One region of the Peribacillus sp. NPDC096447 genome, then DNA from elsewhere that is predicted to be linked to it. Evidence: riboswitches for the same ligand, from Rfam matches in the RefSeq annotation. Region 1 holds a riboswitch; the other holds the start of a gene.
What was found. Region 1 has a riboswitch for ZMP and ZTP ahead of ACIQZD_RS22760 (phosphoribosylaminoimidazolecarboxamide formyltransferase). Riboswitches for the same ligand answer to the same signal wherever they lie in the genome.

Region 1 (4,488 bases):
ACAATGTCAGACTGGGAATATGGATATTTAATTGCTGAACTAAATTCAGGAAGATATTTCAAAAAGGATTTAGCACCTTTAAAAGTAATTACAGTAGGAGCGAATAAAGAAATTATTACTACGATGGGGGGACTGAGTATAAAACCAGATATTTCCCTTGATGAATGTAACTTTGATAGTAAAGATCTTGTAATTCTACCTGGAGGGAATACTTGGGGAGAAGCGATTCATCTATCTATCTTGAAAAAAATTGGCGAGGCTTTAAAGCTTGGCACTATTGTTGCTGCTATTTGTGGTGCAACTGAGGGACTAGCGAATATGGGATATCTAGATTCTAGAAAGCATACAAGCAATAGCTTAGAGTATATTAAAATGGTCTGTCCTAATTATAAAGGAGAAAATTTTTATGAGATGGAACCTGTAGTAACTGGTGAAAATTTGGTTACTGCATCAGGAGTAGCTCCTTTGGAATTTGCGGTGGAAGTACTGAAAAAATTAGATGTATTTGCACCAGATACATTACATTCGTGGTATAACCTAAATAAGACTCACAAACATGAATACTTTTTCCAACTAATGAACTCAATAAATAAGTGAGTTTAAAAATCAACTTGGCAGTTTTATTTTACTTGTAATAATCTCCATACTTTATGTGATGTCAAAGTATAGTTTTAGTACATAACTTTAAAATTTTAGAGAAGTTAATAGAGATTGTGAATGATTAAACTTAAACTAACGGGTGCGTTAGTTGATTAAGGAACACAAAAATGATCAATCTTTTTTATAAATGAATAATCCAATTAATTAGTATAAGGGCATGTTTTGATTCATCTTTTTTCAAAACATGTCCTTACTATTTATTTATTTTCAAGGTTTCTTGTATTAATTTGATCAATATTTGTTTCAAAAGCTACAGCAAAAACGATAATTTCGAAGATGATCCCCCCCCTTGGCCTACAAGGGGGGGGGTATGATATACAACTTAAAAAAAGAAAAATCAGCTAAATATATTGTAAAAATTACTAATATTATGTAAAATTTTCTTATAAAACAGACTATGTGTTACTGGCGTAAACATGGAGGACCATGAGGGAGCACATAGATAACGGCCGTACGCCTGGGCAAAGTATTTGAACTCATGTTCAAATACTTTTTTATTTTTGAAAGGGGATCTTTAAATGAAAGAGATTTGTTTACGATACGGAATGAATCCAAATCAGGGTAAAGCTAAAGTTTATGTTACAGAAAACATGCCTATTAAAATATTAAATGGAGAAGCCAGTTATATTAATGTTTTAGATGCTTTAAACGCTTTTCAACTGGTTCTAGAGCTTCGACAAGCAACTGGTCAACCTGCGTCAGCATCCTTTAAACATGTTAGTCCAGCAGGTGCAGCTGTGTACTCTCCACTGAATGATTTACTTGCTAAATCTTATTTCATTGAAGATATAAAACTTTCTCCATTAGCCGTTGCTTACGCAAGAGCACGAGGAACAGATAGGATATCTTCATTTGGTGATTGTGCTGCATTTAGTGATGAAGTTGATGTAACTGTAGCTAACCTTCTAAAAACAGAGGTTTCTGATATCATTGTTGCACCAAGTTACAGTCAAGAGGCATTAGAGATTTTGAAACAGAAAAAGAAAGGAAAGTATTTAATCTTAGAAATTGATCCACACTATGCTCCTGCTCCAATTGAAAAAAGAACGGTATTTGGAATTACCTTAGAACAAGAAAGAAATGATGTACGGATCAGAAAAGAAGTTTTTGACAATATTGTTACGGCACAATGTGATATTCCTGATAGAGCCAAGCAAGATCTTCTTGTTGCCCTTATTACATTGAAATATACACAATCAAACTCTGTTTGTTTCGCTTTAGATGGTCAAACTATTGGAATTGGTGCTGGGCAGCAATCACGTATTCATTGTACAAGGTTAGCAGCTGAAAAAGCAGATAAATGGTGGTTACGACAACACCCAAGGGCACTTAATATGAAGTTCAGAGAAGGAATATCTCGTGTAGAAGTTAATAACGCGATTGATGGATGGCTGAATGATGATATTACTGAAGCTGAAAACCAACAATGGAAACAATGTTTTCAAGAAGTCCCTGACAGGCTAAGTAAGAGTGAAAAACAACAATGGTTAAAAAGATTAAAAGAAGTTTCCTATGCTTCCGATGCTTTTTTACCGTTCCGTGATAATATTGATCGTGCTGCTCAAAGTGGAGTTAAATATGTTGTTCAAACAGGTAATTCTTTACGAGACGATCAAGTTTTACAAGCAGCAAATGAATATGGAATGGTTATGGCACATTCAGGCATTCGTGTATTTCATCATTAAGCTGTGAATGATTATAAATATGAGAGCCTCTTTACTAAGGGCTCTTTCTCATACTATTTCCGATAACGCTCATAATGGTAACTAAGTTTTTACATATAACTGCTTGATCATTAAAGTTTCCTTAATCAACTAAAGGGGCAGGATAGTTGAATAAGGTAATATTTGGATTGAGGTGGATATAAGTAGAAAAGTTAATAACAAGGGGTGATTTTTTGGAGAAAGATATTGGGGATGTAGATTTTTTTAAACAAGTAGTAAAAAGGCTTTGCAAAAAAAACAATATTTCCCCTCAGAAACCTAAATTTGAAATCATCGAGAACGTAATGGTTATTAGCATTAAGAACCATTTAAAAGATGGAGTAGCCTTAGATTGTTTTAATGTTTAAACCTTATTTACCGAACAATTGGATCTTTAGAAGAGAGCTGAACAAACAAGAAATAGAATTATTGAGGCTTATGCAGAGTGTCAAGGCATTTTATTTTGATTATAGCAATGAAATGAATACCATTTGGCGATGAATTATTTTACTAAGTTTTTAATGTTTTTACTGATATATGCAAAGTTAGCAGTACACTAATAAAGTAATAAGGTATACTTCAGTAAAATAAGGTATATTATATTTGTTGAATAGATTCTCTTTAAAGACAAGAAAAGTAGGTGAACAAAGTGGGAAAATATCAATTAGATACCAAAGGTCAGGTAGCTGTGACAAAGTTTCATGAAAAACAGAAGCCTGCCAAATTTGATAAAAAGCAGCAACTTGAAAAAATACGTGCGGAGTATTTGAAAAAGAAGCAAAAACAAACAGATAAATAATATGAATGAAAACATAGGAAGACTAAAATCTCCCTATGTTTTTTTATTATTCGAAGTTCTTTTTTCAATTGATGATAGAGTTTATTATTCCCATAAATTTCAGATTCGGTGACAAAAAACTCGTCATCAGATATCCATTCCTCACTAAAAATTTCAGTAGCAGAATCAATAGACCAGCCGTTATTTTGAATACACCAGTAATCTCAAGCACTTGGCTTAGGTAGCTGAATAAAAAGATAAGTCTCGATCTTTTCAGCAAGATACATACTCAACACCCCACATTCAAAGAAAGTCAGGGAATACCAATGCGCTGAATTTACTTCTAATAACTTAAAGGTAAACCTATAAAAAACCTACTATATCAACGTTTATAGGTTAAAAGGTTTACAGGTTTACGCAATTATGGAATTCTTTATATAAAAGAATAGATAGATGATAAGTTAGAGTTAGCCTTAGACAAAATTAGCTTATCAATCATCATTAGAAGTTTGAAAATCGCTTAGAATGGTTTTCTGAACACACAAAGCTGATTAATAAGCATAGATGGAATGTAGCAAGCTACCAGCGTTTAGCTTAATAGCTTTTATTGCTAGTAGTTTTCTTACCACAGCTAAACATTTCTGATATGCCCCATTAAAAAATAAAGCAACGCATTCCAATATAGAAACGGCTGCTTTAATTCATACTTTCAATACTTGACGAGTTTTTTATAAAAATGGTTACGGTTTTGGTTACGTTTCTAAATGGTTGTAAATCAATTCTAGTCAATTGCGATAGTTAAGAAACATTGTATTCATCGTAAGAACTAATATAGAATAATTTAAAATAATTGGAAAAATATACACCAATTAAATAAACTGTAATCTATTAAATTGTTGATATATCAATGTTTCTAACGTATTTTTTGATGAATTTATAAACTTAGTTACGTTTTTGATTACGTTTTTCCCAATTTTCTGTATATGGTGCAAACAAACACAAGAAAATAGGTAAGTTATTCATCGTTCAAATATATACAGGTTATTTTTTCAAACCTCTTACTTATGCAACTAACGCATGCTTTACTTCTTTATGGGGCTGGAAACAGCTCCATTTTCTTATGGCACTAACGGGGCAGGTTAGTGGAAGAAGGATTTTGTTTTTAGTTAAACTGTATACAGTTAACGGTTTTAGGAGGTGAAAATACTGAAACGTGCGATAGGAGTATTTCTTACTCTTTCATCTTTACTAACATACTTAATTGTGGACATGCTTTATGATCCTGTTAAGACAAAAATAACAACAACAGATATGAATTCAGGAGTTACAACAGCAACAGTAATATAT
Region 2 (4,488 bases), on a different contig from region 1:
CCACTCTTCAATAGCTGGCAGAACGATTATTTGGGGCACACTTACCATTAACTCCATTATAGAAAATAGGGTGGTTGGTACGGTTAATTTTCGTGGCAGACCCATTCCGATTAATGGATTTTGGAATGAAAGCACCAAACAAATCGCATTTGATTCACCTTATGCCACTTTCTCCGGCAACTTAACCATAATTGATGATCAACAGAGTAGAATTCGACATTTCATTCTTCAAGGACGTTTTCTTATGAAGCCTCCCTCTCTGCACGCAGGTGAGTCCGGATCATGGATTGCCACTACTGATATAGCTCTGAATGAATTTCCTATTAGCGGTAATGCCTATACCGGGCAATTACCTCCTGTTGGAGCTTTTTTAACAACGAATATCCTTCATCAGCATCAGAATTTTTGGGGAAGAACAATATAGGGTAATCCTTTCTGTGTAGAATGGGTGTTTAACATAAGGAATCGTCTCTGTATTTCATAGGGGCGATTCTTTTACTTAGAGGGATAAACAAAAGTCATATTGAACTGACAGGTTGGCTGAGAATGTAAGGTTACATTGATTAAGGTTCGCAACACGTTGCTCCCTGGCGTTCAGCTGATCGCAATGCTTCCCCTGTTGGGTACCGTTTTGCCTAACTCACTAAGTAGATATATATATATGAGATAGTTATTTTGGTAGATAAATTATAATTCCATTAACTTAAAATGAGTACAGATGGAATATAGATTGACAGCATTTGCACTGTACTTCATACTATTGTATTAACAGAAGTGACAGAATATTTAGTTAATTGGGAGGATGAAACTATGAAAACATCAGTAATGACCATGGACCTACAATTATTAGCAGATGTTCTCAGGGAAAATAATTGTACAAGTTTAATACATGCAATAGCAGAAAAGGATTTTCAAGTGGCTCAAATGCTTGATGTATTAATATTTGAGGATAAATGGGAGGATGGCATATGACTAAGCTCAGAATCCTTTTAACCATTCCTATATTGCTATATGGAATTTACGTATTTGTTGCCATTCAAAACGATAAGGATATTCCACTTTATTTGCATCTTCTATTCGCACTCTATTTGATGTTGTTTGTACATTATGAAGAAAAAACGGAGGTGAAACCCTGACAGATTTTTAGTTTAATAAACAAAGCCTAAAAAAGCCTCAACTCCTTAAAGGAATTGAGGCTTTCACTATTAATCATCTTTCTTCCGGTTCCAATTAGATAATACGAGTTGTAACGATGCCTTCGATTTGTTTGATTTTTTCTTCCAATCCAGGAATGATATCGCCGTTTACTTCACCGTCAATGTCGATGATCGTATAGGCATATCCCCCACGGCTTCTGTTAACCATGTCAGCGATGTTCAGATTAAAGCTTGATACAGCCAGCGTGATTTGCCCAACCATGTTCGGAACGTTTTCGTGGAAAGTTGCCACACGACGGTTTCCTGTATAAGGAAGGGAAGTGTTCGGGAAATTCACAGAGTTCTTGATGTTCCCTGTTTCTAAAAAGCTCTTCAACTGACGAGCTGCCATGATCGCACAGTTTTCCTCTGACTCTAGCGTAGAGGCACCAAGATGCGGAATTGGAACGACATTTTTCATTTTCAGCACGTTTTCATTCGGGAAGTCTGTAATGAACTTGCCTACTTTTCCGCTTTCAAGTGCAGCTTGCATATCAGTTTCATTCACTAGCTCGCCGCGTGAGAAATTCAAGATATGTACGCCCGGCTTCATGATGCTGAATGTTTCTTGGTTGAACATTCCTCTTGTGTCGTCAGTTAATGGAACGTGTACTGTAATATAATCAGATTCTGCAAACAATTCTTCAATCGTCATGGCGCGCTGTACATTGCGTGACAAATTCCAAGCTGTATCAACAGAGATGAACGGGTCAAACCCAATGACATCCATGTCCAAATCAAGCGCATCATTCGCTACAAGTGCACCGATCGCTCCTAAACCGATTACGCCAAGAGTTTTCCCCTTGATTTCTTTACCAACGAATTGTTTCTTTCCTGCTTCAACAAGCTTTGGAATTTGTTCTCCTTCGCCTTCTAGTGTCTTTGTCCAAGCCACACCTGCAAAAAGGTTACGAGATGAAGCCATTAATGTCGTTAGCACCATTTCTTTTACAGCGTTTGCGTTAGCACCAGGTGTATTGAAAACGACAATTCCTTGCTCGGTACATTTGTCGACCGGAATATTATTGACTCCAGCCCCTGCCCTTGCGATTGCTTTTAACTGATCGCCGAATTCCATAGTATGCATGTTAAAGCTGCGAAGAACGATTGCATCAGGGTTTTCACTGTCATTATCAACCGTAAAATCCCCTTTGTTGAATACATTCAGTCCGCTTTCGGCAATATTATTTAACGCCTTGATCGTTTTCACTTTTTCTAAAAGAATTGTGCTCATTTTGTTTGCTCCTCTTTTGAATATGATAGTTTTGAAATTTCAAAATACTGACTTTAAACCTTCAATATCTGTTAATATACAGAAAGAGGCAAGGGATAAAATCCCTTACCTCTGCCCAGGCGAACGGCTACGACACTATGTGTTCCCTCACGGTTATCCGTGTTTCGCCAGTTGCACATAGTCTTTTTCATTTATTTCATTCTATCAAACTATTCTGGAATCTTCAATATCAAATTATATGTTTATCCCTTTTTTTGCAGAAGTCACAACTCAACAGAAATATCGACGAAACTTACAGTTTTATCTGCGAAATTAGAAATATATCGACGAAATCTATAGTTTTATCTCCGAAAATAGGAATATATCGACGAAAACTCCATTATCTATGACGGTCCAATCTTTTTATTACAACTGTAAATAGTAATATGACTAAAAACAGCATGAAAATGATCATGAACGGAATGGTCGTTGTAAAAAGAGAGACCCATCCACTTGTCTCGTCTTCTGGCGTAATCTCAATTTTTTCTATATCATGTTCCTCTGCAGCATTATTCATTCTATCTAGTGAAATTTCACTATTTGGTACAGACGCGATAAAGTATTGATCCTTTTCATACCCTACCAGCCCACCTCTTATTTCATAAACACTTTTTTGTGGCTCCAACTCTAAAAATGTCACTTTCCCATCCTCTAAAGTTGTAAAAAATTCATCTTCAGTTAATTTCTCAGTCGGTTCTTTGTCATTATTAAAAACCAGCACAATCCCCAAGGTAACCAAGAAGATTAATAAATAAAATACTTTACTACGGAAAATCCGCTTCATCTCATACCTTCTTCCACATTAAGCAAACTATAGAAAATAGTAACATACAAAGTTAATTCTTGGAATATCTCGGGCCGATTAGTTGCAAAATGGATAATATTAGTAAATTATAAGAAATATAGCAAACTTAAAAAAGGAGGAACCACTATGCTAATAAGAGAGGCAACGGTTGCTGATGCGGAAGGTATAGCAATAGTCCATGTGGATTGCTGGCGAACTACTTATAAAGAAATAATGCCGAGTGATTTTTTAGATAATCTGTCTTATGAGAAAAGGAAAGACATATGGATAAAGAATATAAATAGAGATGAAAATTATGTTTATGTCGCAGAAAATAACGAAGGAAAAATAGTTGGATTTATAGATGGCGGGAAAAGGGATACGAATCAAGTTGAGAATTCTGGTGATTTAACTGCTATATATATCCTCGAAAATTTTCAAAGAATGGGGATAGGTAAGAAACTCATCAAAGAATTATTTTTTAAATTCGAAGAACTGGGATTCAAGACAATTTTCGTTGAGGTGTTAGAAGATAATAAATCTCGATACTTCTATGAGGCATTTGGTGCTGAATTGTTTAAAACAGAAAAAATCAAAATGGCTGGCGCTGAATTGAATCTATTGGTTTATGAGTGGAAGGATATTCGCCCAGTATTGTTATGAATGAACTTCAGCTAAGATCGCTTACTAACATTAAAAAAGACACAGTCCTTCGTGAAGGATTGTGCCTTGCTTTTGGTTTAATTTTGGTTAAATCCGCTTTCGTCCATGTAAAATACTTCCCAAGAATGTCCGTCGATATCCAGAAAACTCCAACCGTACATGAAACCATGATCAATGGCTTCGTTAAAAGGCTTTCCGCCAGCATCCAGTGCCCTATTCACGATCTCATCGACTTCTTCCTTGCTTTTAACGGACAGGGCAACGATGGCTTCGGTACTCGCTGCAGAATCCGGGATTTCTTTCTTGGTAAATGTTTTAAAGTAATCTTCCACCAATAACATCACATATATGGACTCGCTGATAACCATGCATGTCGCATTTTCGTTGGTCATTTGCTCGTTAAACTCAAAGCCGACCTTTGTGAAAAATTCTACTGAGGCATCCAAATCTTTAACAGGCAAGTTTACAAAGATCTTTTCTGCTTGAACTCCCATCCAATTCACCCTCGCTTGATTTATTTGTTCACTCACCTACTATTCGCTGCATTTTTCGATTATCCTGCTTAGAGCAGT

Region 2: linked by a shared signal. The riboswitch ahead of ACIQZD_RS05810 (phosphoglycerate dehydrogenase) and the one ahead of ACIQZD_RS22760 (phosphoribosylaminoimidazolecarboxamide formyltransferase) in region 1 are both predicted to bind ZMP and ZTP.

Annotation. Positions count from the first base shown of each region.
Region 1 is NZ_JBIWEV010000008.1:258-4,745, forward strand. Features, by position in the region: gene ACIQZD_RS22755 (type 1 glutamine amidotransferase family protein) at 1-597, shown strand, start outside; ZMP/ZTP riboswitch at 1,052-1,130, shown strand; gene ACIQZD_RS22760 (phosphoribosylaminoimidazolecarboxamide formyltransferase) at 1,179-2,345, shown strand; gene ACIQZD_RS22765 (hypothetical protein) at 2,558-2,731, shown strand; gene ACIQZD_RS22770 (hypothetical protein) at 3,013-3,162, shown strand.
Region 2 is NZ_JBIWEV010000001.1:1,161,820-1,166,307, forward strand. Features, by position in the region: gene ACIQZD_RS05795 (hypothetical protein) at 1-424, shown strand, start outside; gene ACIQZD_RS05800 (hypothetical protein) at 811-972, shown strand; gene ACIQZD_RS05805 (hypothetical protein) at 969-1,136, shown strand; gene ACIQZD_RS05810 (phosphoglycerate dehydrogenase) at 1,231-2,430, opposite strand; ZMP/ZTP riboswitch at 2,537-2,615, opposite strand; gene ACIQZD_RS05815 (ATP-dependent metallopeptidase FtsH/Yme1/Tma family protein) at 2,810-3,253, opposite strand; gene ACIQZD_RS05820 (GNAT family N-acetyltransferase) at 3,401-3,916, shown strand; gene ACIQZD_RS05825 (VOC family protein) at 3,994-4,410, opposite strand.